Crateriforma spongiae: one gene and its partners. The protein of the gene in region 2 binds, or shares a complex with, the protein of the main gene of each other region. Links are inferred from orthologs where the notes say so. Each region holds a gene or a part of one and is shown on either strand. Other genes may lie near its edges.

What was found.
Region 1: the proteins of accD (region 2) and accB are in contact, whole or in part, in a solved structure (PDB 8UXZ), measured with the Escherichia coli proteins. The link is inferred for Crateriforma spongiae from one-to-one orthologs.
Region 3: the proteins of accD (region 2) and HFP54_RS04845 are in contact, whole or in part, in a solved structure (PDB 8UXZ), measured with the Escherichia coli proteins. The link is inferred for Crateriforma spongiae from one-to-one orthologs.

Annotation. Positions count from the first base shown.
Region 1 is NZ_JAAXMS010000001.1:992,295-999,468, reverse strand. The notes cover bases 2,195-4,909. They hold accB (acetyl-CoA carboxylase biotin carboxyl carrier protein), read right to left. Parts: upstream 3,941-4,909; coding sequence 3,449-3,940; downstream 2,195-3,448. Other genes in these bases: HFP54_RS03760 (M24 family metallopeptidase), read right to left, coding at 4,102-4,909; accC (acetyl-CoA carboxylase biotin carboxylase subunit), read right to left, coding at 2,195-3,430. Outside these bases: HFP54_RS03780 (ABC transporter substrate-binding protein), read right to left, coding at 1-902; HFP54_RS03775 (HEAT repeat domain-containing protein), read left to right, coding at 1,409-2,059; more of accC, read right to left, coding at 2,084-2,194; more of HFP54_RS03760, read right to left, coding at 4,910-5,217; HFP54_RS03755 (leucine-rich repeat domain-containing protein), read right to left, coding at 5,294-6,259; leuS (leucine--tRNA ligase), read left to right, coding at 6,863-7,174. UniProt on the Escherichia coli protein: This protein is a component of the acetyl coenzyme A carboxylase complex; first, biotin carboxylase catalyzes the carboxylation of the carrier protein and then the transcarboxylase transfers the carboxyl group to form malonyl-CoA.
Region 2 is NZ_JAAXMS010000003.1:560,438-567,628, forward strand. The notes cover bases 2,826-5,557. They hold accD (acetyl-CoA carboxylase, carboxyltransferase subunit beta), read right to left. Parts: upstream 4,729-5,557; coding sequence 3,922-4,728; downstream 2,826-3,921. Other genes in these bases: HFP54_RS10230 (hypothetical protein), read right to left, coding at 2,826-2,868; HFP54_RS10235 (serine/threonine protein kinase), read right to left, coding at 2,988-3,869; HFP54_RS10245 (MBL fold metallo-hydrolase), read left to right, coding at 5,040-5,557. Also shown: HFP54_RS10220 (hypothetical protein), read right to left, coding at 70-282; HFP54_RS10225 (hypothetical protein), read right to left, coding at 260-1,096; more of HFP54_RS10230, read right to left, coding at 1,792-2,825; more of HFP54_RS10245, read left to right, coding at 5,558-5,879; tuf (elongation factor Tu), read left to right, coding at 6,970-7,191.
Region 3 is NZ_JAAXMS010000002.1:165,966-173,407, reverse strand. What follows is about bases 1,714-4,696. They hold HFP54_RS04845 (acetyl-CoA carboxylase carboxyltransferase subunit alpha), read left to right. Parts: upstream 1,714-2,710; coding sequence 2,711-3,682; downstream 3,683-4,696. Other genes in these bases: HFP54_RS04840 (CvpA family protein), read right to left, coding at 3,908-4,696; HFP54_RS04850 (serine/threonine-protein kinase), read left to right, coding at 1,770-2,714. Outside these bases: HFP54_RS04860 (argininosuccinate synthase), read left to right, coding at 1-274; HFP54_RS04855 (glycosyltransferase family 4 protein), read left to right, coding at 359-1,537; more of HFP54_RS04840, read right to left, coding at 4,697-4,942; HFP54_RS04835 (metal-dependent hydrolase), read left to right, coding at 5,289-6,035; dtd (D-aminoacyl-tRNA deacylase), read right to left, coding at 6,056-6,496; HFP54_RS04825 (DUF1559 family PulG-like putative transporter), read left to right, coding at 6,768-7,442. UniProt on the Escherichia coli protein: Component of the acetyl coenzyme A carboxylase (ACC) complex. First, biotin carboxylase catalyzes the carboxylation of biotin on its carrier protein (BCCP) and then the CO(2) group is transferred by the carboxyltransferase to acetyl-CoA to form malonyl-CoA.

The DNA of each region.
Region 1 (7,174 bases), on a different replicon or contig from region 2:
TGGCGTCGTGCATGGGACACAAACTCTTTCGTCGCGTCGGTGGACGCGCCGACGATGATTGCTTTTGGCGGTCGCTGGTGATTCAGCAGGTCCGCCAAACCGTTTTGAATGGCCAGCGAATCTCTGGCGTACAACCCGACCGGTATGCGATGCGCGGGAATACCACCGTGCTGCTCCAATACCCGACAAGCGGCCTTGAATCCTGCCATCCCGAGTCCGTCCCGCAGGCAGAAAAAGCCGATCTGGTCGGCTGGAATGTCGCTGCAGCGAAGGATCGCGTTGATCGACGCCAACACTTCGTCTTCATAGCTGCCGCGAAAATGCTGAAGCGTCTGCGTCCCTTCGGTTCGCAGGATCTGCGCGCCTGAGATCGGTGCGAAAAACAACGTGTCTGTGTGGCAACACATCGTCGCGGCAACCACGCCGGTCGGAGTTCCGACGTTGCCGATCACCGCCAAGATTGTCGGATCGGCCAGCAACCGTTTCGTGTTCGACGCCGTTTTAGCAGGATCATAGGCATCGTCCATCGCCGTGATTTGAAATCGATACCGCTTGCCTTCGGCGTTCGCCTGATGGAAGGAGGCCCGAATGCCGTCCAAAACGGAATTGCCTAAATCAGCGCATGGCCCGGTCATCGATGTGGACGTTCCCACATGAATCGTGATCCGATCCTGGGTATTCACGCTGTCGGATGTTGGATCGCGTTGGAACGAGTGTGACTCGGTTGTGATCGACTCGGGCAAGTCCGTCCCAACGGGATCGACACGGACGTTGGACGTGCGCGAAGCGATGGAATCGTGGATGGATTGTGCCCTGGGCGCCTGGGCGATGGATGCAATCCAAGCCGACGCAATCAACAGCGCAAAAGTCGTCCAACGGTTCGAGTGAATGGAAAGTGCCATGATGCCCCCATCAGTTTGCTTGTGCCGAAGCATCGCATCGCAACGGGATGACGTCGTCACAAACCGCAACTCTGCCAAGTCGCATTGGTTCGTCGACGCGATACCCAGATCGCGTTTCGTTCGGCTCTATCGAAACTGTGCCGTTGACTGTTAGCACATGGGGCGTGTGTTCATTTAGAAACCATGGGAAGACAATCCGATGGGGCCAACTGATCCGAATGGATCGATTGGGCGGGGGGGATTGCGCCGGCCCGCATTCGGTGCCTATCACGGCGGTTGCGGAAACTGGCAGTTTCACAGTTGCCGATAAACTGCCCTTGGAGGCAGCCATCGTGGTTTGCTACATCGCAAAACGGTCGCGTTGCCTTGGCGACGGACCTTCCCTAACGCGTTCCTTCACGAGCCTTGATTCACGCATGATCCGCAGCCGAATCGAACCGAGTCGTCCTGCTAAGGCCATTCGCCTCGGTTTCGCGATACGATCCGCCGTTCTGCTTGGCACGATCATGACGATCGCACCGGGTTGTCACGACGGACCGCTGTACGCGTTGAAAAAGGTCAATCCGTACTTTGTGATGAAGGAATGGCGCGACGACCGTCAGTTGGGCATCACCGACTTTGAAAGACACCAAGAACTGCAGGACGTCGCTGGTGGCATTGCCCGGATGACCGCCGATCGCCAACAGTATTGGCTAAGTGAACTGGACAAGATTTACGAACACGACCCCAGCGCGGAAATGCGGCGGTTGGCCGTCGTCGCCGCGGGCCGTGCCGACGAAGCCAACGGATTGGACCTGTTGCGCAAGGGCCTGGATGACGACGACTTCAAAGTCCGAATGGAAGCTTGTCGTGGGCTGGGTAAACGGGGTGACGAGGAAGCGGCGCGGCTGTTGGCCACCACGGTCAACGCCGACCCCGATGATGATGTCCGCAATTCCGCGATCGCCGCACTCGGACGATTTCAATCTCCGGTCGCCGTGGACGCGCTACGCATCGCATTGAATGACAGCGACCCGTCGACCCAGCGTTTGGCAGTCAACTCGCTGCGTGACGCCACCGGCAAAGACTTCGGTGACCAACCGCAAGAATGGATCGCGGCGTTGGACGCCGCTGGATCCGATTCGGCCGACACCGAAGCGTCGACCGAGCGATTTTAAATCGATCGAACCACGACCGATTGATCAGGGCTTTTGGAATTCGCGATCGACCCACTTCGTATCGATGGTCGCAGCCACAAACTCGGGGTGCCCCAGCACGACATCATGGAAGGACGCCGTGGTGGAAATGCCCTTGATCTGCAGTTCCGCCAAAGCACGCCGCATCGTGGCGATCGCTTCTTCACGCGTCGGGCGGTGCACGATCAGCTTGCCGATCATCGAATCGTAGTGTGGCGGCACGGTGTAGCCCGCGTAGACGTGCGAATCGAAACGGACGCCCATTCCGCCGGGGGCAAACATCGATTCAATTCGGCCGGGTGAAGGCTGGAAATTGCGATCCGGATTCTCCGCATTGATGCGACATTCGATCGCCGTCCCGGTGCAGACCAGATCCTCTTGCTTGAATGACAGCGGTTGGCCAGCGGCCACGCGGATCTGTTCTTTGATCAAGTCCACGCCGGCGACCAGTTCGCTGACCGGGTGTTCGACTTGGATCCGAGCGTTGACTTCGATGAAATAGAAATCGTTGTTTTGGTCAACGATGAATTCAACGGTTCCCGCGTTGGCATAATCGGCACCGCGAATCATCCGCACCGCCGCTTGGCAAATTGCGTCGCGTCGCTCGGGCGTCAGCGTGCTGCAAGGTGCTTCTTCGATCAGCTTTTGGTGCCGACGCTGAACGCTGCAATCACGTTCGAACAAGTGGCAAACGTTGCCGTGGGTGTCGGCGATGACTTGGACTTCGATGTGGCGTGGGCGATCGATGAACTTTTCCAGGTAGACCCCACCGTTGCCGAACGCCGCAGCAGCTTCGTTCCGGGCGGCTTTCAATGCACTGGCCAAAACGTCTTCGCTTTCGGCGATCCGCATCCCTTTGCCGCCACCACCGGCGGTTGCTTTGATCAATACGGGATAGCCGATTTCCGCCGCGGTCTGTCGTGCCACGTCGTCCGATTCGATCAACCCGTCGCTGCCCGGAACGACGGGGACTTCATTGGCGATGGCGATTGACCGGGCGGTGTTTTTGTCACCCAGTTTGCGCATCGCATCGGCACTGGGGCCGATGAACTCGAATCCGCTTTCACGACAGACTTCGTTGAAGTGGGCGTTTTCCGACAGAAAGCCGTAGCCCGGGTGGACCGCGTCGGCATCGGAAACTTCTGCAGCCGCGATGATTTGATCGATCCGCAGATAGCTGTCGGCACTGCGAGCGGTACCGACACAGTACGCTTCGTCGGCCAATTGGACGTGCATCGAATCACGGTCGGCTTCGCTGAAGACGGCGACACTGGTGATGCCCATTTCACGACAAGCGCGGATCACGCGCAGCGCGATTTCGCCGCGGTTGGCGACCAAAATTTTCTTAAACATAGAACGTCAGGTTTTGCTTCAACCGTCCAGCGGCTGGACACGGAACAACGGTTTGCCAAAGTCGACGGCTTGTTGGTCTTGGGCCAACACTTCGACGATCTTGCCGCTGCATTCGGCGGGGATTTCGTTGAAGACCTTCATCGCTTCGACAATGCAACACACCGTATCGGGGCTGACCACCGTGCCGACTTTGACGAACGCTTCCGATTCGGGATTGGGGCGTGAATAGAAAGTACCCACCATCGGCGCGTTGATCGTGATCGTGCCCGACGTGTCGGCCGATGCATCGGCAGGCGCCGCGGCCGGTGCAGCCGCGACCGGTGCAGCCGCGACCGGTGCCGGTGCAGCAACGGGCACGGCAGCCGGGGCAACCCCACGGCACAGTTTGATTTTTTCGTCGCCTTGCTGAAGATCGACTTCGCCAAGCTCGTGCTGTTCCATCAACTGGACGATTTGACGGATGCGATCGATGTCAAACACGCCGGTGTTTGACTTTTCTCCCTTGCTCATTCTTTATCGTTCTATCGCGGAGGTGACGGGAAAAGCCACGGATGATTTTCAGCAGCGCGAGGCTTCGTGGTGGGTGCCCCGACCGGGCCGCCCCAGCCCCTTTGGGCTCCGGTGGCGAAACAGTATCGGCGCTGTGGCCCCAAAAGATCAGATCGCAGACTTTACAGAATCAGCCGACAATCATCGAGGCCCTTGGGCAGTCGCGTTAGCACTTCGCACCCGGAATCAGTCACCAAGACGTCATCTTCGATTCGGATGCCGAATTCGCCTTCGAAATAGACACCGGGTTCGACCGTGACGACCATCCCGCTGGACAACACCTGCGGGCTGACCGACGCCATCCGGGGGGATTCGTGGATCTGCAGCCCGATTCCGTGCCCCAGCCCATGCTTGAACGCGTCGCCCATCCCCGCCGCTTCGATCACATTGCGGGCAGCCGCATCGACGTCGCTGGCCGCGACGCCGTTGCCAATGCGTTCGATGGCCGCCAATTGAGCCGCCAGGACCACATCGTAGGCGCGACGAAACGCGTCGCTGGCGGCGTCACGATGCAGCGTCCGCGTCAGATCGCTGGCATAGCCCTGATAAAAAGCCCCCCAGTCGATCAACAGCGTCGGGGCATCGCCCAGCGGCACCGCATCGGGCCGATAATGGGGCAGGGCACCACTGGGCTGGGCACCGACGATGGGTTCAAAACTGACCCCCGATGCCCCCAAGGTCCGCATCACGGATTCCAAGTCATGGGCGACTTCGCGTTCGGTCATCCGTGACGTCAAACGGCTGGTCACCGAAACGTACGCCCGTTCGGCGATGTCGATGGATTGGCGGATTCGACCAATTTCGAATTCGTCTTTGATTTGCCGCAACGCTTCGACCACGCCCGCGGTCGGCACCCACTGGATCGACGGCGAGGCATCGGCCAATCGGTCTTGCCAAGCGTCCCACTGGGCCAACGTGACGCTGGATGATTCGACGCCGACGCGACGGTAACAGGATCCGGCCAAAACCTCCGCCAGCAAGTCCGGCATTGATTGCGAGGGCGGCCGAACCGCGGCGGCCAAATCGGGACACTCCTGGGCGATCTGTGTTTCGTATCGCCGGTCGCTCAACAGCGTCGCTTCGCCGGTGCCGACCAACAGGTAAGAACTGTCACCGGTGAACCCGGACAAATAGCCGACGTTGATCTCGTCGGTCACCAACAACGCATCGATCTGGTGCGTTTCGAAGGACTGACGCAACGAGCGCAAACGATCGGCGTGGGGGGCTTTCGCATTCATGCCGCCAATCATGACGGTTCGGTCGCGTCGATCCAAGTCTGTGCGAATGGGATTCGACGCGACGGCCGGTCATCGATCAGTCGTGGCGATGGGCGTGGGGGTCGCGATCGTGGTGCTGCTGATCGACGTGCACGTGTAATTGCGGCTTGGTGTCGAACAACCATTGCCATCCGACATCGGTCACCGCGGAATCGTCCAAATACAGCGATTCTAGGTAGGGCATTTCCGCCATCAACTTCATGCCTTCGTCGGTCACCCCGATGCCGATCAGATGAATGCCGCGCAGCGAAGTCAAACCGGCGATCGCGCGGCAAATGTCATTGCCCGCTCGATCGGTTCCCAAACGCAGCTGTCTTAACCGCGGAAGTTTGCCAAGTTGAGCGACGCCGTCGGCCGTCACCCGGCTGTGCGGCAGATTGATCAGCCACAGATCGGAACATTCGGTCAGCGACGCCAAGCCTTTGTCGGTGATCGGCGACAACCGCAAGCGGACGTGCTGCAGCTTGGGCAGCGAAGCGATCGCCGCCAAGCCTTCGTCACCAATGCTGCCTTGGTCAAAGATCACGTGTTGCAAACTGTCCAAGCCCCGCAATTGCTGGCACATCGCGTCGGTGACCTCATATTCGGTCACGTGGATCGACTGCAGTTCATCGGCACGAATCTGTTCAACCAGAGCGTGAAATCGCTGGGCCGCGGGAACTTCCTCAGTCGTCTCGGGCATCACGTCCAGCGATTCGCCGCCCCAGAACACGACCACAGCAATCACCGCCGCGATCACTGCGACGGCCACAGCCAACTGTTTCTTTCGGCGTCGACGCCGTCGTTCATCCTGGACGGTCACCGGCGGAGCGTCGTCCAAACCCGTGTCATCGCCTGGCAGGACGTCATCGGCGGGGTCAGACACCGAATCACCTTGGACACCCGGCGAAGCGGGATCTTGGTCGGTTCCGTTTTCGACGTCGGTGGCTGCATCGGCGTTGACTTGTTCGTCAGACGCTGCGTCGTCAGTCGCGGCTTCGCGCTGGGGATCGTTGGTCGGCATGCTGGCGATTGTATCCCCGCACCGGGGCACGTCGTAGCGCACCCCGGTGCGTCGTGACTTCATCGCCGCAGGTCATTGTCGAGACGATTGACCCAGTAATCGTCGCGCGGTGATCCTGACACGTCCGTACACCAAAGGTCACGCGGCTGCGAAACCTTTGACAGGCACGGATGGCGTCCTTTTCCCGCAAAAAGAACGCTGGCGATGAAGCCTGGTTGGTCGGTGGGGGGATCCGTCGCTGCCGAACCTTCACATCCGGCGGGCGGTCACAAACGTCGGTCAACAGCACGACCGCCTGTGTGAACATGTCTCCGGCAGGTTCGCCGATTTGGCCACAAAGGGATCGCTGAAAGGGGGACGGATCCGGTCGTCAATCGCGGGATAACAGCCGCCGCGGACCGCTGTCAACGTCGATTGCGGTGACACGTAGGTCCCCCGTCGGCGATTGCCCGGTCATGGAAGCTTCCACGACGTTGTCCTAGAATCCCGCCTCGCGATGCCCTGGCGTTGCCCAGCCCGCCGAATCCTTTGTCCCGGGCGATGGCGGCGATGCTGGCGCTCCGCCGTGATCCCCTCTTTCCCGACGACTCGACTGCGATACCGATGCCGCGTTACAACCCCGCCGAAATCGAACCCCGCTGGCAAGAATACTGGCAGACCCATCGCACGTTCGCCACGCCACGTTTGCCCGGCGGGACCAAACGCTACGTGCTGGACATGTTCCCCTATCCCAGCGGCGACGGTCTGCACGTCGGTCACCCCGAAGGCTACACGGCGACGGACATTGTTTCACGGTTCGCGCGTCTGCGCGGCGAAAGCGTGCTGCACCCGATCGGTTTCGATTCGTTCGGATTGCCCGCCGAGGAACACGCAATCAGCACCGGCGAGCATCCGCGGATCCAGACGCAACGGAAT
Region 2 (7,191 bases):
GGCTTCAGCCGATGGCTGATCTTACCCGTACGTTTGTTTGCTGGTGCGTTTGCCCGATGCGTTCGCCGGCTAACCGCGGAAAAGCGATCCCGTGTCGGCTTCGATATGCATCACGCTGGGTTGTGCCGTCCGTGTGTTCCAGTAATCGGGAGCCCAGCGACCTGCTTCGATCAGCATGGCGACGACGGCAATCAGCATGAAGACGGTGCTCAGGATCAGCATCACCGTGTAAACGTTCGGTGGCTGTTTCCGTGGCGGCTCATTCGTAGGTAGTGTCGACACGGTCGCCCTCTTGGATGGTTCGGTTGCTGTAGTCAGACAAGATTTCGGCGACGGCACGGTCCGGTTCGGTGTAGCCGACACGCAGGCGGGTGACGAACGATCCGTTTCGTGTCACGTCAAGCAGGTGTCCCTGACGCAGGCCGTCGTCGCTGCCGATGCTGACTTCGACTTGTTTGCGAGGCCGGTTGACGACCAAGACCACACCGTTTCGTTCCGGCGGGGCGCCGTCCAGCGGTGCGTTGACGTCAATGCCCTTGGCTTCGACCACTTCCTGCAAACGAGTGACTTGGGTGCGAAGCTGGTCGTTGCGTTGCTTTTGGTTTTGGACGGTGCCTCGGGCGCGGTTCAGCAAGTCGGTCAGCTCGAGCGATTTAGCGAACAGGGTGTCGCGGTCCTCGCGTTCCTTGACCAGAGCGGCCCGCAGTCGAGTGATTTCTTCGGTCTTGGCTTCCAAGTCGGCCGCACGCGAGCGGTCCAGTTGAGTCAGTTCCGTATTGGCCGCACGCAAGGCTTCCACGTCGGCCGCACTTTGGACCAATTCCTGTTGCAGTTGGTTCAGCTGAGTCTGCAAGGCGGCCAGAGCGGTGCGACGGGCGGCACGTTCGCGGTCCAAAGCCGCTTGGGTTCGCTGAGCCGAATCGCGAAGTTGGTCGTTGGTGGTTTCAACGGTTTCGATTTGCTGTTTCAAGCCGCCAGGGCCCAGCACGACGTCGCGCCAGTTGCGGTGTGATGCGTTGACGGCAAGCCCGACGACCATGAACACAATGCTCAAGGCAAACACGGCGAACGTCAGCGCCTTCCCGAGAAGATTCATGAGGAATGGGTTCCGAGCAAAGAATTGGCGGTGGGGGCAGAAAAGACTGATCGGCGGCCCGCCACGCAATTGCTGCGGGGGCCGTGCATCCACAGGGAGTATAATTACGGCGAAATTTTCGTGTCAACGAATTCAACCCGAAAAGCCAAGCTTGCCTAGCTTGAAACGGTCGCGGGCCGTTTTTGCCGAACAGACCAGTTGTCGCGGCATCTATCCCCCGGCCGGTGCAGCAGTCTTAATAGTCTTAATAGGGGCCACCCATTAAATTTACGAAGCACGTTCATGCTGCTCTGCCATTGTGAGGCGTTTTTCGGTAGGGGGGCTAAGGAGCTGCGGGTGGCGTCGGGGGAGCGGTTGGCTGGAGGGGATGGGCGACCGGGACGCCGGACTTTTCGCGCTAATAGCATAATAAGGGCCACCCATTAATTGAACGAAGCATAGTCATGCTGTGGCTGCCATTGCGTGGCGTTTTTCGGTAGTGGGGCTGAAAGAGGCTGCGGGCGGCGTCGCGGAAGCAGTTGGCTGGAGGGGATGCTCGACCGGGACGCCGGATTTTTCGCACCTACAGTAAAGGGATGAGCCGGTGCGGCGGTTTAGAAGCGGATCGGTTGCGCAGTCTCACCTTTCGCTGCCTACATGGAGAGCGGAATCCGAGTGCGCTAGCTGCTCCGCGGAGAGCGGGCGTCGCCGTGCCGCTAGTCGGAACAGAGCCCCAGTGGGTTATCCGGGGCGCACAACCAGTGCTGTCCGCACCGCACTGCTTCGCGTGCGAGACTTTCCGGCGTCCCCGCCGCACGCTTGAAGACGCGGCCAAAGCGGCGAACCACATCACACCAACCCCGAGTGTCGACTCCGATGCGTGACAGAATCGGAGCCAAGTGTTTTGGAATCGCTCCCGGCTTATCTGACCGAAGTTGCCGACCGGTCCAGTCGAGCAACTCCAAGTATCGAACCAGTGAAATCCCTAAGAAACCTTTCGAACTTGCCCGCCGTCCCGAATTCTCAATACAGGGGCCGACCGGATCTTTCGCCTCGTTGATCTCCACCGGGCTCATCCATCCACTGTGTCGGCGGCGGCGACTTCGCTCCCACTCGTGCATGCTTGGCCGCAATCGACTCGGTTGCCGGGGCAGGTCATCGATGCGGTCTTTCGCTCCGGTGTAAGGGCTCGTTTCGGGTGTTTCGGCAATCGCTGCACGCACCGGATTCAAATCCACATAGGCCGCACAAGCCAGCAGGCTCGCTTCGTCCAGCAGACTTTGCAGCCGGTACCGCCCCTCCCAAAACCGGCCCGTGCATTCATCTTCGCGGTTGGCGCGTCTGGCGATGAACTCGGCAATGCACCGCATCCACCAACTGACATCGGACAGTCGTCTTCGACGTTCGGCCAAGACTTCCGTTTGATTCACCAGCGCCGCGATGTCCGCCTCCGTCGGCGGTTCGGCTGAACCATCCGGACGCCGGCGAATGGGGAACAGTCGCAGCCATCGATCGGCCACTTCCTGGTCGCTCCACGCAGCGACAACGTCCGGACGGCTGCGAAGCACCAAATGCAAATGGTTGCTCATGACCGAATAGGTCAAGCAATCGATACCGAAGATTCCGGCCAAGAACTCCAAACGATCCCGAATCCACCGCCGCCGGTGTTCGAAGGATTGGCCAGTCAGCGGGTCTTCACCGCACAAAAACGCCCGGCGGACGCAGCGTTGTACCGCGTGAAAGACTTGTACCTGGGCAGGATCCGCGACTTCGTAGCGTGGTTTTCGAGGCATCAATCCATTCCCTGTTTGTCAGTCGAGTCAACCGATCGTACGCATCGGAGGCCGGAAAGGCAAATAAATTGGGTGGCCCCTTTTGAGAAACGCGGCGTCAGCGTTGTTCGTTGGAAGGTTCAGGCCGCGATGGTGCGAAGGGTGGCCAAGAATTGGTCGATCGATTGGACCCGCTTTTCGACGCTGGGTTGCAAGGCGTGCATGATCAGACGTGCCAGTTTGGGGTCTAGGTCGGGGGCACGTTCCAGGATCGGCGTGGGTTCGGTGGTGTCGTGCTGCAACGCCGCTTTGCCGGTGACGACTTCGCCCTGCCAGGGGTGCTGCATCGTGCACAGGCAGTAACACGTGACGCCCAGCGAAAAGATGTCGACCCGTTTATCCGTCGGCCGACGCCGCACAATTTCGGGCGACATGTACAACGGCGTCCCGGTCCGGTTTCCCGGTGCCATGAACGGCGGCGTTGCGGGGACCGTCAAACCAAAATCGATCAGCTTCAGTCCGCTCATGTCGGGCAAGCAAATGTAATTCCGTGGACAGATGTCTCGGTGGATGTATCCCTGGTCGTGGACGTATTTCAGCGATTCGGCCATGTCGCGAATCAACGTCGTTTCGATGCCGGCAATCAGGTGTCGCTGCTTTTTGACGATGATTTGTTGCAGGCTCGGCCCCTCGATGTACTCCATGATGATCACCGGTTGCCCCTTGGGCGTGACCCCGGCTTCGTAGGTTTCGACGATCTTGGGATGATGCATCGAAAGGGCGATTTCCGCTTCGCCCGGCTTCTTGAGCCCTTTGAACCGTGCTTCAAACTGGTCGTGTTTCTCGACATCCAGCAATTTGACGCCGACCATCCGATCCGTCTTGTGGTCCTTGGCGACGTAGAAGGAACTCATGGTGCCCACGGCACTCGTCCGCATCCGCTCATAGCGGGTGTCGACGTCGATGACCTGGTGCTTTTGAGAGGAACCGAAAGCGTTCCGGATGGAATCAAACAGACCCATAGCGTTGATTCTGGTGCCAAGAATGGATTCGGATCTATCAGTCGCGGCCAGCCTACTTGCCGCAGTAGTCGATCGCCCGCGCGATTTCCGTTTTCAGGTTCTTTCGTTCGACGATGCGGTCGATGTAGCCGTGTTCCAGCAGAAATTCGCTGGTCTGAAATCCCGGAGGAAGTTCGATCCCGATGGTCGCTTTGATCGTTCGCGGCCCGGCAAATCCGATCAACGCTTTGGGTTCGGCGAATACCAAATCGCCCAACGACGCAAAGCTGGCCGCCACACCGCCCATCGTCGGGTTTGTCAGGACACTGATGAACAGGCCGCCGGCTTCGTCGTACTTGGCCAGCGCCGCGGTGACCTTGGCCATCTGCATCAGTGACAGGATGCCTTCGTGCATTCGCGCACCACCGCCGGAACCGCTGACGATGATCAGGGGCAGATTGTGGGCGGTGGCGTGTTCGACCAGGCGGGCCAATCGCTCGCCAACCGCACTACCCATGCTGCCCATGATGAATGCGCTGTCGGTGACGGCAAACGCGACGCGACGTGCCCGGACCATGCCCGTGCCGGTGACCACCGCATCGGACAGCCCGGTTCGTTTCTGTTCGCTGACCAGTCGGTCGGAATAGGGGCGGCGGTCGGCAAATTCCAGCGGGTCGACCGATCGAACTTGGTCGTTCATCGGCTCGAACGTGCCTTCGTCAAGCACTTGTTCGATCCGCTCGCTGGCGGACACATAGAAATGGTGTTCGCACTTCGGGCAGACGTTCTGCCGTTGCTGGATTTCCTTTTTGTAGATTGATCCTCCGCACCCCGGGCACTTCAGCCAAAGGCCTTCCGGGACGCCTCGTTTTCGCGGCATGCTGGGCGGATCGACGGACGCGTCAGGCGTTCGGGGCGTCGAAGACAAATTCGGACTCGCTGTGGCCATGGACACTCGGACGGATCGTTGGGAATCGACAAGTCAGCCACTTTAGCAAAGCATTTTCAAAAATGCTGCTGCAAATCGGGCTTCGCCCCGGCGTCGGCCAGCGACTACCGTGAATGAGAGCTCGTCGGGCCGGCGTCAGGTCGAACCGGCCCCGGGGCATGCTAGACTGGTCGGTCGTGTTCGGCCGGGCCGTCGTGGCGGTGTTGCAATTTAGGTATTTCGCTGGGGCGACTGATAAGCCGATGGATTTTCACTGTCTGGGGACCGCCGGGTATCACCCCAACCGGTCCCGGCATACGTCTTGTTACTGCGTGCCCCAGTGTGGATTGGTATTGGATGCCGGCACGGGCCTGTTTCGGCTGACCGAATTGATCGAGACGGATCATCTGGACATCTTGATCAGCCACGCCCATTTGGACCACATCGCCGGTCTGACTTTCTTGCTGGATGTTTTGCATTGTCGTTCCGTCGCCGGACGGCCGGTGGATCAGGTGCGTGTTTTCGGTGAGGCGGCCAAGCTGGACGCCATCCAGACCCATTTGTTCGCGGATTTGATTTTTCCCGCTCCTTTGGACGTTCAGTGGGTGCCGATCGACGAAACCCCCGAATTTTCCGCCGCCGGTGCGACGGTATCTTGGCGTCGCCAGCCGCATCCCGGCGGTTCGGTCGCCTATCGGCTGGACTGGCCGGCGGTCGCGTCGTGCCAGGCCAAGCGTTTGGTTTATGCCACCGACACGTCGGGGCTGACTGACCCACAGGACATCGCCTGGTTCGGTGGCGATTCCGACATGGCGGGCGGTCTGCCGGCGGATTCGGGTGTCGGAGCAGCGGCGTCGGTGCCGGATCTGATGGTCCACGAATGCTATTTTCGAGACACGCATCGCCAGTGGGCTGAGAAAACCGGACACAGTTGGACCAGCCGGATTGCCGAACTGGCCGCGTTGATTCGTCCGCAACGGTTGCTGTTGACCCACATCAACCCGCTGGACGAAAGCGTCGATCCGGTGGACTCGGAGAAAATCCGAAAAACGTTTTATGGCGAACTGATGATCGCCCAAGACGGTCTGAAAGTGTCGTTCTAGAACCGGGGTTGAAATATTCGCCCAAAAAACCAACCGGAATTGAAGTCACAGGGGCCAATTCCGTCTTGTCGCCCCGGGCCGGATCGCTACACTCTGCCCTTTCTACAAGGCCAGCGTAGCTCAGTTGGCAGAGCAGCTGATTTGTAATCAGCCGGTCGTGGGTTCGAATCCCTCCGCTGGCTCTACAACAACGACAGACGCTGGTGGCCGCTGGCCCGGCCTTTGCGCGACGGCAACGTCCACGCGATTCGGCTCTGGCCGGTTGTAGACCCAAAAAAAGACGTCGGAAACTAGAACCGAAAACATATGGAATTAGACGGGTAGTAACCGAGAAGAAACCATCAATTCGATTTGAACAATTTGGGGGTTTGTCCGAGTGGTTAAAGGAGACGGACTGTAAATCCGTTGGCTATGCCTACGCAGGTTCGAATCCTGCAGCCCCCACTGAATGAGCCCGTCGGTGATTGCGTCGTCTGTCGTGTCGATTCTTTCGATGCCGGTTGATGCCCAGCGACGGGGGCAAGTGGCCCTGGCCGGTTGTCCGGCTTGTGGTTGCAAATCGCGGGTGTAGCACAATGGTAGTGCAGCAGCCTTCCAAGCTGAATACGAGGGTTCGATTCCCTTCACCCGCTTTGGCCCAGGTGTATTTCGATCGATCGGTTCCGCCGATTTGCCCACCGGACGTCCGAGGTTATTTGCTCGGTCCGGTTGTCTGGGCGAAGGATTGGCGGAGTCGCGCGAGCGGCGGTGCATCGAACGCCGAAACATGCTGCTGTAGCTCAGGGGTAGAGCGCCTCCTTGGTAAGGATGAGGTCATGGGTTCAAATCCCATCAGCAGCTCTTGATGGTGACCGACCGGGTCACGGCGGAGCTGGCTTTGAATAGGCCGGTGCCGCTGTCGACACGCCGTCGCCGGATGTACGTTTTGTTTCGTTTCGACAGAGATAGACAGAATTAAGCGGTCTCGCACGGCCGAACGTTTGCTGACGACCCCGTGGGTGTGAACACGGACAGCATTCGGGAGGATTACCACTGAGCGTATCTCGGCGGTGATAGTGGTGTGAACGATCGTGATCGCAGGTGAACCAGAATGGCTAAGGACAAATTCGAAAGGACCAAACCCCACGTTAACGTTGGGACGATTGGCCACATTGACCACGGTAAAACGACGACGACTGGCGCCATTCTCGCCGTCCAAGCCGCCAAGGGCTTGGCCGAAGCGAAAGGCTATTCGGATATCGCCAAGGGCGGTACCGTTCGTGACGCGACCAAGACGGTGACCATCGCGGTTGCTCACGTCGAATACGAGACC
Region 3 (7,442 bases), on a different replicon or contig from region 2:
GGTTTACTACGGTTTTTGGTACACACAAAAGATGGACGCATTGTTTGCGTTCATCCGTGACGCCCAAAAACACACGACCGGCGAAGTCACGTTGCAGTTGTACAAGGGCAACATCATGGTGGCGTCGCGAACCAGTCCCAACAGCTTGTACGACGCGGAAATCGCAACCATGGAAGGTGGCGGATCTTACAACCAAGACGACGCCGAAGGGTTCTTGAACATTCAAGGACTGCCCAGTCGCGTTCAAGGCACGGTGACACCGCGAAAGTATTGATCGTGTTCGTGTGCGACGGGGAACCCGGGCAACGGACCGGGGGCCTCGGTGAACGCTTCGTCGTTTTTTGATCGGGAAAAGTTTGTGCGCGTACTGCATGTCATCACGCGAATGATCATCGGCGGCGCGCAAGAAAACACGTTGCTGAACTGTTTGGACTTGGTCCAACTGTATGGAGATGACGTGTTGCTGGCGACTGGACCCGCGCTGGGCCCCGAAGGTGATTTGATCAGTCAGGGGCGAACGGGCGATTTGCCGGTGCGGATGATTGATTCGCTGCGACGAAACATTCATCCGTTGCGTGACGCCACCGCGGCCCGCCAATTGCGGCAAGTGATTCGGCAATACAAACCGGATGTCGTTCACACCCACAGTGCCAAGGGCGGCATGCTGGGACGATGGGCGGGATGGGCGGAAAAGGTGCCGGCCGTTGTGCACACCGTTCACGGTGCGCCGTTTCACCCATATCAGCCTGCCGCATCGCGACGATTCTTCGCTGCGTGTGAACGTTGGGCGGCGAAGCGTTGCCACCGGTTGATCTCGGTGGCCGATGCGATGACCGATTTGATGGTCGACGCGTCCGTCGCGCCGCGTGAAAAGTTCATCACCATTCACAGCGGAATGGATGTGCAGCCGTTTTACGACGCTGATCAGCATCGAACGGAAATGCGGCGTCATTACGGCTTTGTCGACGACGACATTGTCATCGGCAAGATCGCTCGACTGTTTCATTTGAAGGGCCACGCCGACCTGATCGAATCGGCCAAAGATGTCGTCGCCGCCAATGCACGGGTGAAATTCTTGTTGGTCGGAGATGGCATTTTGAAAGATTCCCTTCAGCGTCGCGTGGACGAACTCGGGCTGGCGAAGCACTTTGTGTTCGCCGGGTTGGTCCCACCGACCGAGGTCCCGCGCCAGCTGAGCGCGATGGATGGCCTGGCACACACGTCGTACCGCGAAGGTCTGGCTCGTGCGTTGCCTCAAGCGTTGATCGCCGGCCGCCCGGTGGTTTCCTACGACGTCGATGGGGCCCGCGAAGTTTGCATCAGTGGCGAAACTGGATTCCTGGTTCCCCCCGGCGATGTCGAAGCACTGACCCGCGCATTGGTCGAACTGGCCGCCGACCCGCAGCAGCGTCAAACGATGGGGGATGCCGGACGACGCCGTTTCACCGAACAGTTCAAGCACGAAACCATGACCCGGCGGATCCGCGACGTGTACCAAGAATTGTTGGCCGAATCGGGTGTCCAGACCGGTTCCTGAAAGGGCAGGGCGGTGCGGAATCGACCAGGCGTTTGGGGGCCAGCATCGCCCGATCCCCAGTGTCCCCGCCACCGGCAAGGTTTCCCAGACGGTCAGGGCTTCTGCTGCAGTCGACCCGGGTGCGGTTCGTGACGATTGAGGCCACCTTTCGGTCTACACCAATCTGCCGGTCGTCTACTATGATGAGAGCCCGCACGACTTATCTAACCCTCATCGGCCGCAAAGATTACGAATGTCAAAAACTCGCGACTTCCTGGGCCCCTATCGCCTAGCACGACTGATCCGGGCGGGCAGTACCAGCGAAGTTTGGGAAGCCATCGAGGAGCATGACCACAAGCGGTATGCGTTGAAAATTTTGAAACGCAGCATGCGTGAGAACAAAGGCGAAATAGCTGCGCTAAAGCACGAGTTCACCGTCGCCAAAGATCTCAGCAGCGATCGCATCGTCAAGATGTACGAACACCGAGTCGAAAACGGGGTGCCGTTTTTGGTCATGGAATTGTTCAGCGAATTGAACATGAAGCAGGCTCTGCGACGCGGACCCGAATCTCTGGCGTTCATGCTGGACAAGATCATCATGCAGGCCGCCGAAGGCCTGTATTACATGCACACCAAGAATTGGATCCATCGCGATATCAAGCCGGACAATTATCTGGTCAGTCGCGAAGGCGTCACCAAGCTGATCGACTTCACGATCGCCGAGCAAAAGAAGTCCGGCATCGGCAAGTTGTTTCACCGCAGCGGCGGGACAGTGCAGGGCACTCGCAGCTACATGTCGCCGGAACAGATCCGCGGCAAGATCTGTGACGAACGCAGCGACGTCTATTCCTTCGGCTGTGTGTTGTACGAAGCGGCGACGGGAAAGCCGCCGTTCACCGGCCAGACGCCGAACGATTTGCTCAGCAAGCACCTCAACGCGTCCATCCCGAGTGCCGTCGCACAGAACAACAACGTGACCAAAGAGTTCGCGGAGTTGGTCAAGAAGATGATGGCCAAGAAACCCGATCAACGACCCGAATCCATGTGGGAGTTCTTGAAGATCTTTCGATCACTGCAGATCTTCAAGAAACGTCCCAAGCCACCTGAAATCAGCGTCTTTGACGACATGCCGGGAATCCGCGGCAGCGAAGACTTGTTGATCAAAGGCAAGCCAAAGAACGAAGGTGATGAAGAATGAGCGCCGGCCCCGGTTTGGAATTTGAACAAGAGATCAACGATCTGGAAGAACGGATTGCTTCGATCGAACGCGCCACCGATCGTACCGGTGCCGATGATGACCAGTTGCGTCAATTGCGATTGGAATTGGTCCATCGCTTGAAGGATGTCTACGGTTCGCTGGATGCATGGCAGACCGTCCAGATTGCACGGCACAAGAACCGCCCCTACACACGCGACTATTTGACCCTGGCGTTCGACGAGTTCGTCGAATTGCACGGCGACAAACACTTCGGTGATGATCGTGCGATGCTCAGCGGATTCGCGAAGCTGGACCGATTCAAGGTCATGGTCTTGGGACACCAAAAAGGCCGCACGTACAAAGAACGCGCCGCCTGCCATTTCGGATGCGCCCACCCCGAAGGCTATCGAAAAGCGATGGTCAAAATGCGGCTGGCCGAAAAGTACCGCTTGCCGCTGATCTGCTTTATCGACACGCCCGGCGCCTATCCCGGCGTCGGTGCCGAGGAGCGTGGGCAAGCTCAAGTGATTGCCGAAAGTATGTTCATGATGAGTCGGTTGAAAACGCCGGTCATCTGTATCGTCATCGGCGAAGGCGGCAGCGGCGGCGCCCTGGGGATCGGCGTCGGCGACCGTGTCGCCGTTTTGCAGCATGCTTACTACAGTGTGATCAGCCCCGAGGGTTGTGCGGGCATTTTGTGGAAGAGTCACGAACACGCGCCCAAAGCCGCCAACGCACTGCGGTTCACCAGCAGCGATTTGGTTCGCCTGGGCGTCGTCGATGACGTCATCGAAGAACCGCTTGGCGGTGCCCATCGTGACCATCACCAGATGGCGTCGCGGCTGAAGACTTATCTGTCTCGCAAGCTTTCGGAATTGGAATCCGTTCCGGTCGATCAGTTGATCGAACAGCGGTACGAGAAGTTCCGCGCGATGGGCATCTTTGATGAGATCGCGGCGACCGCTTGATGGTCTGCGTCGTCGACTTCATGGGCATGCATGATCGGCCGATCGATGGGCGATTGTTCCAAGACGTTGACGCTGATGCGGCCGCAAAACAGGGCGAATTTCAACCGCTCCGCAACGTCCGATAATGCCCCTTATGTTGTATTCGAGGTGCGGTTTTCCCCGTGTTTCAGGTGATTCGCTGTTCCGCGGGTTCGTCACAGTGGACCCACGGCGATGGATGCCCCGCTAACGTTGCCATGGTGGCACGCTGTTGTTCGATCCGCCGTAATTCCATCCGCCGTTTTGCGGCGCCGATGTGCCGCCGAAATTCGATCCGCCATACGCTGAACCGTTCGTTCCGTAGGCCGATCCGTTGCCGGTTTGGCCTTGGTTGTACGTCGAAGATGGCTGGGAATTTTGGTACCCGCGTTGTGCGTTTTGATACGTCTGCGATGCCGATTGGCGGACGTCTTGATACGCGTTTTCGGCTCGCCGATAGGCGTCTTGTGATTGGTCGATTTGGCGTCCCCAGGCATCGACTTGCTGGCGCGCCTGATCCAGGCCTTGCTGGATGAATTGGTTGATCGGCGTCGAATTGGATCGGCCACCGGACCATGATGATGCCGATGCGGGAATCGCCGGCACGCCGCCGGGCGCAGATCCTGAACCCGATGCGAATCCGGAATTCCAGTTTTGCGCCGCGGGATCGTTTTCCGCCGAGTTACCCGACCACGGTGCCGACCATGGTTGGGATGGACCGGGTTGTGCCTGTTGGAACTGCTGGTCGAATTTGTCCAAAACCGGCTGAACGATTTCGTGCAATTCCGGTGGGATGATTGCTTGACTCTTGTCCAGGACGCGAGCGATGTAGCGACCGCTGCGACTTGCGACAATAGACTCGCGCAGGCCCGGACCCAACAGAGTGACGGCGAATAGCGTGATCAGGGTGCAATACAACGCGCCCTTCAACAGGCCAAACATCGCACCAATTTGCCGGTCAAATTCTTTCAATCGCATGCGGTCGATCGTCCGGCTGATCATCCGGAACATCATCCAGATGACCAGCGACGTACCCACGTACAAAATCAGCATCGCAAGGAAGCGATTCCACGGCGGATCGGCTTTGATGGATTCGCTGAAAGGTTCGCGAAACTGGTACGCGACGATGTAGCTGACGACGATCGATGCGATCGAAGCCAGTTGCCACGCAAAGCCTTTGATCGCGCCGAACAACGTGGCTCCGACCAAGACGACCAGCATCAGGATGTCGTAATTGTCCATTCCGCGAACGAGTTTGGGAGCAGGGCGTTTTGCTAGCAAAAAATGAAACACGACTTCGTTGTTCCATGACGCCGCGACGTTGGCCTCTGCAAGCGACTTTCTTATACGCGATCGACCGGCGGCATCTGAAGACCAATCGCAGTGGCATTCGGCGGTGAATACTGGCTATGTAAGACGCGGGGAACTCCGCATGGCTGTTGTTGGTGACGGGGATCCAGCGATCGCCAAACTGACCGGCGTGTTGCCCGCGGCAAGGGCGACGCAATGATGCCCCGGTGCGACACCCCGCGGACCGCCCTGCTCCGTCGATTCGAACCTTCACCCCTGCATTGAAAACCGACGCGTCGTGGCCGATTTCAAAACCCACATCACCGGAAGCACGCTGGTCGGCGTCGGCTATGGGTATTGGGGAATGGCGTCCCAGGGGATGTCGCTGGAATCCGCGATCATCGCAGGCGGGTTGTGCAGCGTCAGTGGGATGCTGCCCGATCTGGACAGTGATTCGGGAATCCCTTTGCGTGAAACAAGTATGTTCGCCGCGGCGATTGTGCCTGTCCTGATGATCGAACGCTTTCGCGACATGGGGCTATCCAACGAAGCGATGGCGTTGGGGGCGATGCTGGTCTACGTGACGATCCGATTCATCCTGGTGGAGGTCTTCAAACGCTACACGGTCCACCGCGGAATGTGGCATAGCATTCCGGCGGCTTTGGTCGCGGGACTTTCGGCGTATCTAGCAATGCCCTGCGCCAGCGAAGGAATCCGTGTCTACAAATCGTTGGCCGTTTTCGTGGGCTTCATGGTGCACCTAATCCTGGACGAAATCTGGAGCATCGATTTCCGACTCGGGCACTTCCGACTGAAAAAGTCGTTTGGAACTGCGCTCAAATTCTTCGGCAACAACTGGCTCGCCAACGTGTCGGTGTACGCCAAGCTATTCTTGTTGGCCTATCTGGCATGGGGCGACTACGGGATTTTGGATCGTCTGCGTCAACGCAACCGCATGCAAGAAACCGGGGCGGCCTATGAAACCTACATTGCCGACCCACAGCAAGAGTTTCGGCAATGGGCCGATCGATTGCCGTGGCGATGATCCTGACGAGATTCGGGGAATCAATCTCGCTCCAAAATGAAAGTGACCGGCCCGTCATTGGTCAGCGCCACTTTCATGTCGGCCGCGAAGATGCCGGTCTCAGTCGGAACGCCCTGCCCGACCAAGCTGTGCACAAAATGCTGGTACAGTTCGTTCGCGATGGCGGGGTCGGCCGCGTCGGTAAATCCTGGGCGACGACCCTTTCGACAGTCCCCCAGCAAAGTGAACTGGCTGATCGCCAAAGCCGACCCGCCGATATCCAGAATCGATTGGTTCATCTTGCCGTCGCTATCATCAAAGATGCGCAATTCGGCGCACTTCTTGGCTAGCCACTCGGCGTGTTCCGCTTGGTCCCCCTGCCCCACCCCGACAAGTATCATCAGGCCGGGGCCGCAGCGCCCCACAATCTTTCCGTCCACAGACACCGTCGCTTCGGTGACTCGCTGGATAACCAAACGCATGTTTCCGTTTCCCAATGAGCAAAAAGGGCGATCACGTTCGTTGAGTTCGCAGCGACCGTTGTGGCGGACAAACCCGTCCAAGCGTCGTCGATGACCTTGGGGAAAATGACACCGGGGACTCCGGTCGGAGCCAGAAGGTGATCGATGGATCGAAGGGCTGAATCGACGGCCGTTTGGGCCATGGATCTGATCCGGATGCCCCGCCTGTTTTACAATGGACCGTCGATACGAACTGACCGCAAGCCGCCTGATTCTTTGATCTGAATCGTCCATGGAATTTCTTTTCACCTGTCCGCACTGTGGAACGCGAACCGAAGTTGATCGGAAATTCAGCGGTGCGCAGGGGGCCTGCGTGACATGTGGCCGACCGATCACGATTCCCGACTTTGATGGTCCTGACGCATCGGCACTTCGATCAAGTGCAAACGCCAACGACACGTTTCAGTGGCGGAGCACCCTTGCCCGCAAGCCGCTTGCCATCTTTACCGCCGGGCTGGTCTTTCTGGGCTGCTTGGTCGCCATGCTAGTCGCAGTGGTGAGGTTTGGTGGTGGAGCCGTTTCGACAATCCAAACGGCTCAAAGCCGCGCGGTATCGACTTCGAACTTAAAGCAAATTGCGAAGGCGTTGAATGCTTACGCCGATGACTATGGGCGCTATCCGCCGGCCTACACGGTCGGTCCGTCGGGGACTCCGCTGCATTCATGGAGAGTCTTGATCTTGCCTTATCTGGGTGAAAAAGAGCGATACGAATCCATACAGCTCGATCTGCCTTGGGACAACGCGGCAAACCAACAGTGGACAAACTTGGTGCCGGACGTTTACAGCCATCCAAGGAATGAAGGGTTGTCGGGAACAACGCCTTATCAGGTGCTGCTCGGACCACGAACGATCTTTGCGCCCGGTCAGTCGAAATCGCCGAAAGAAATTTCCGATGGTCGTGCATCC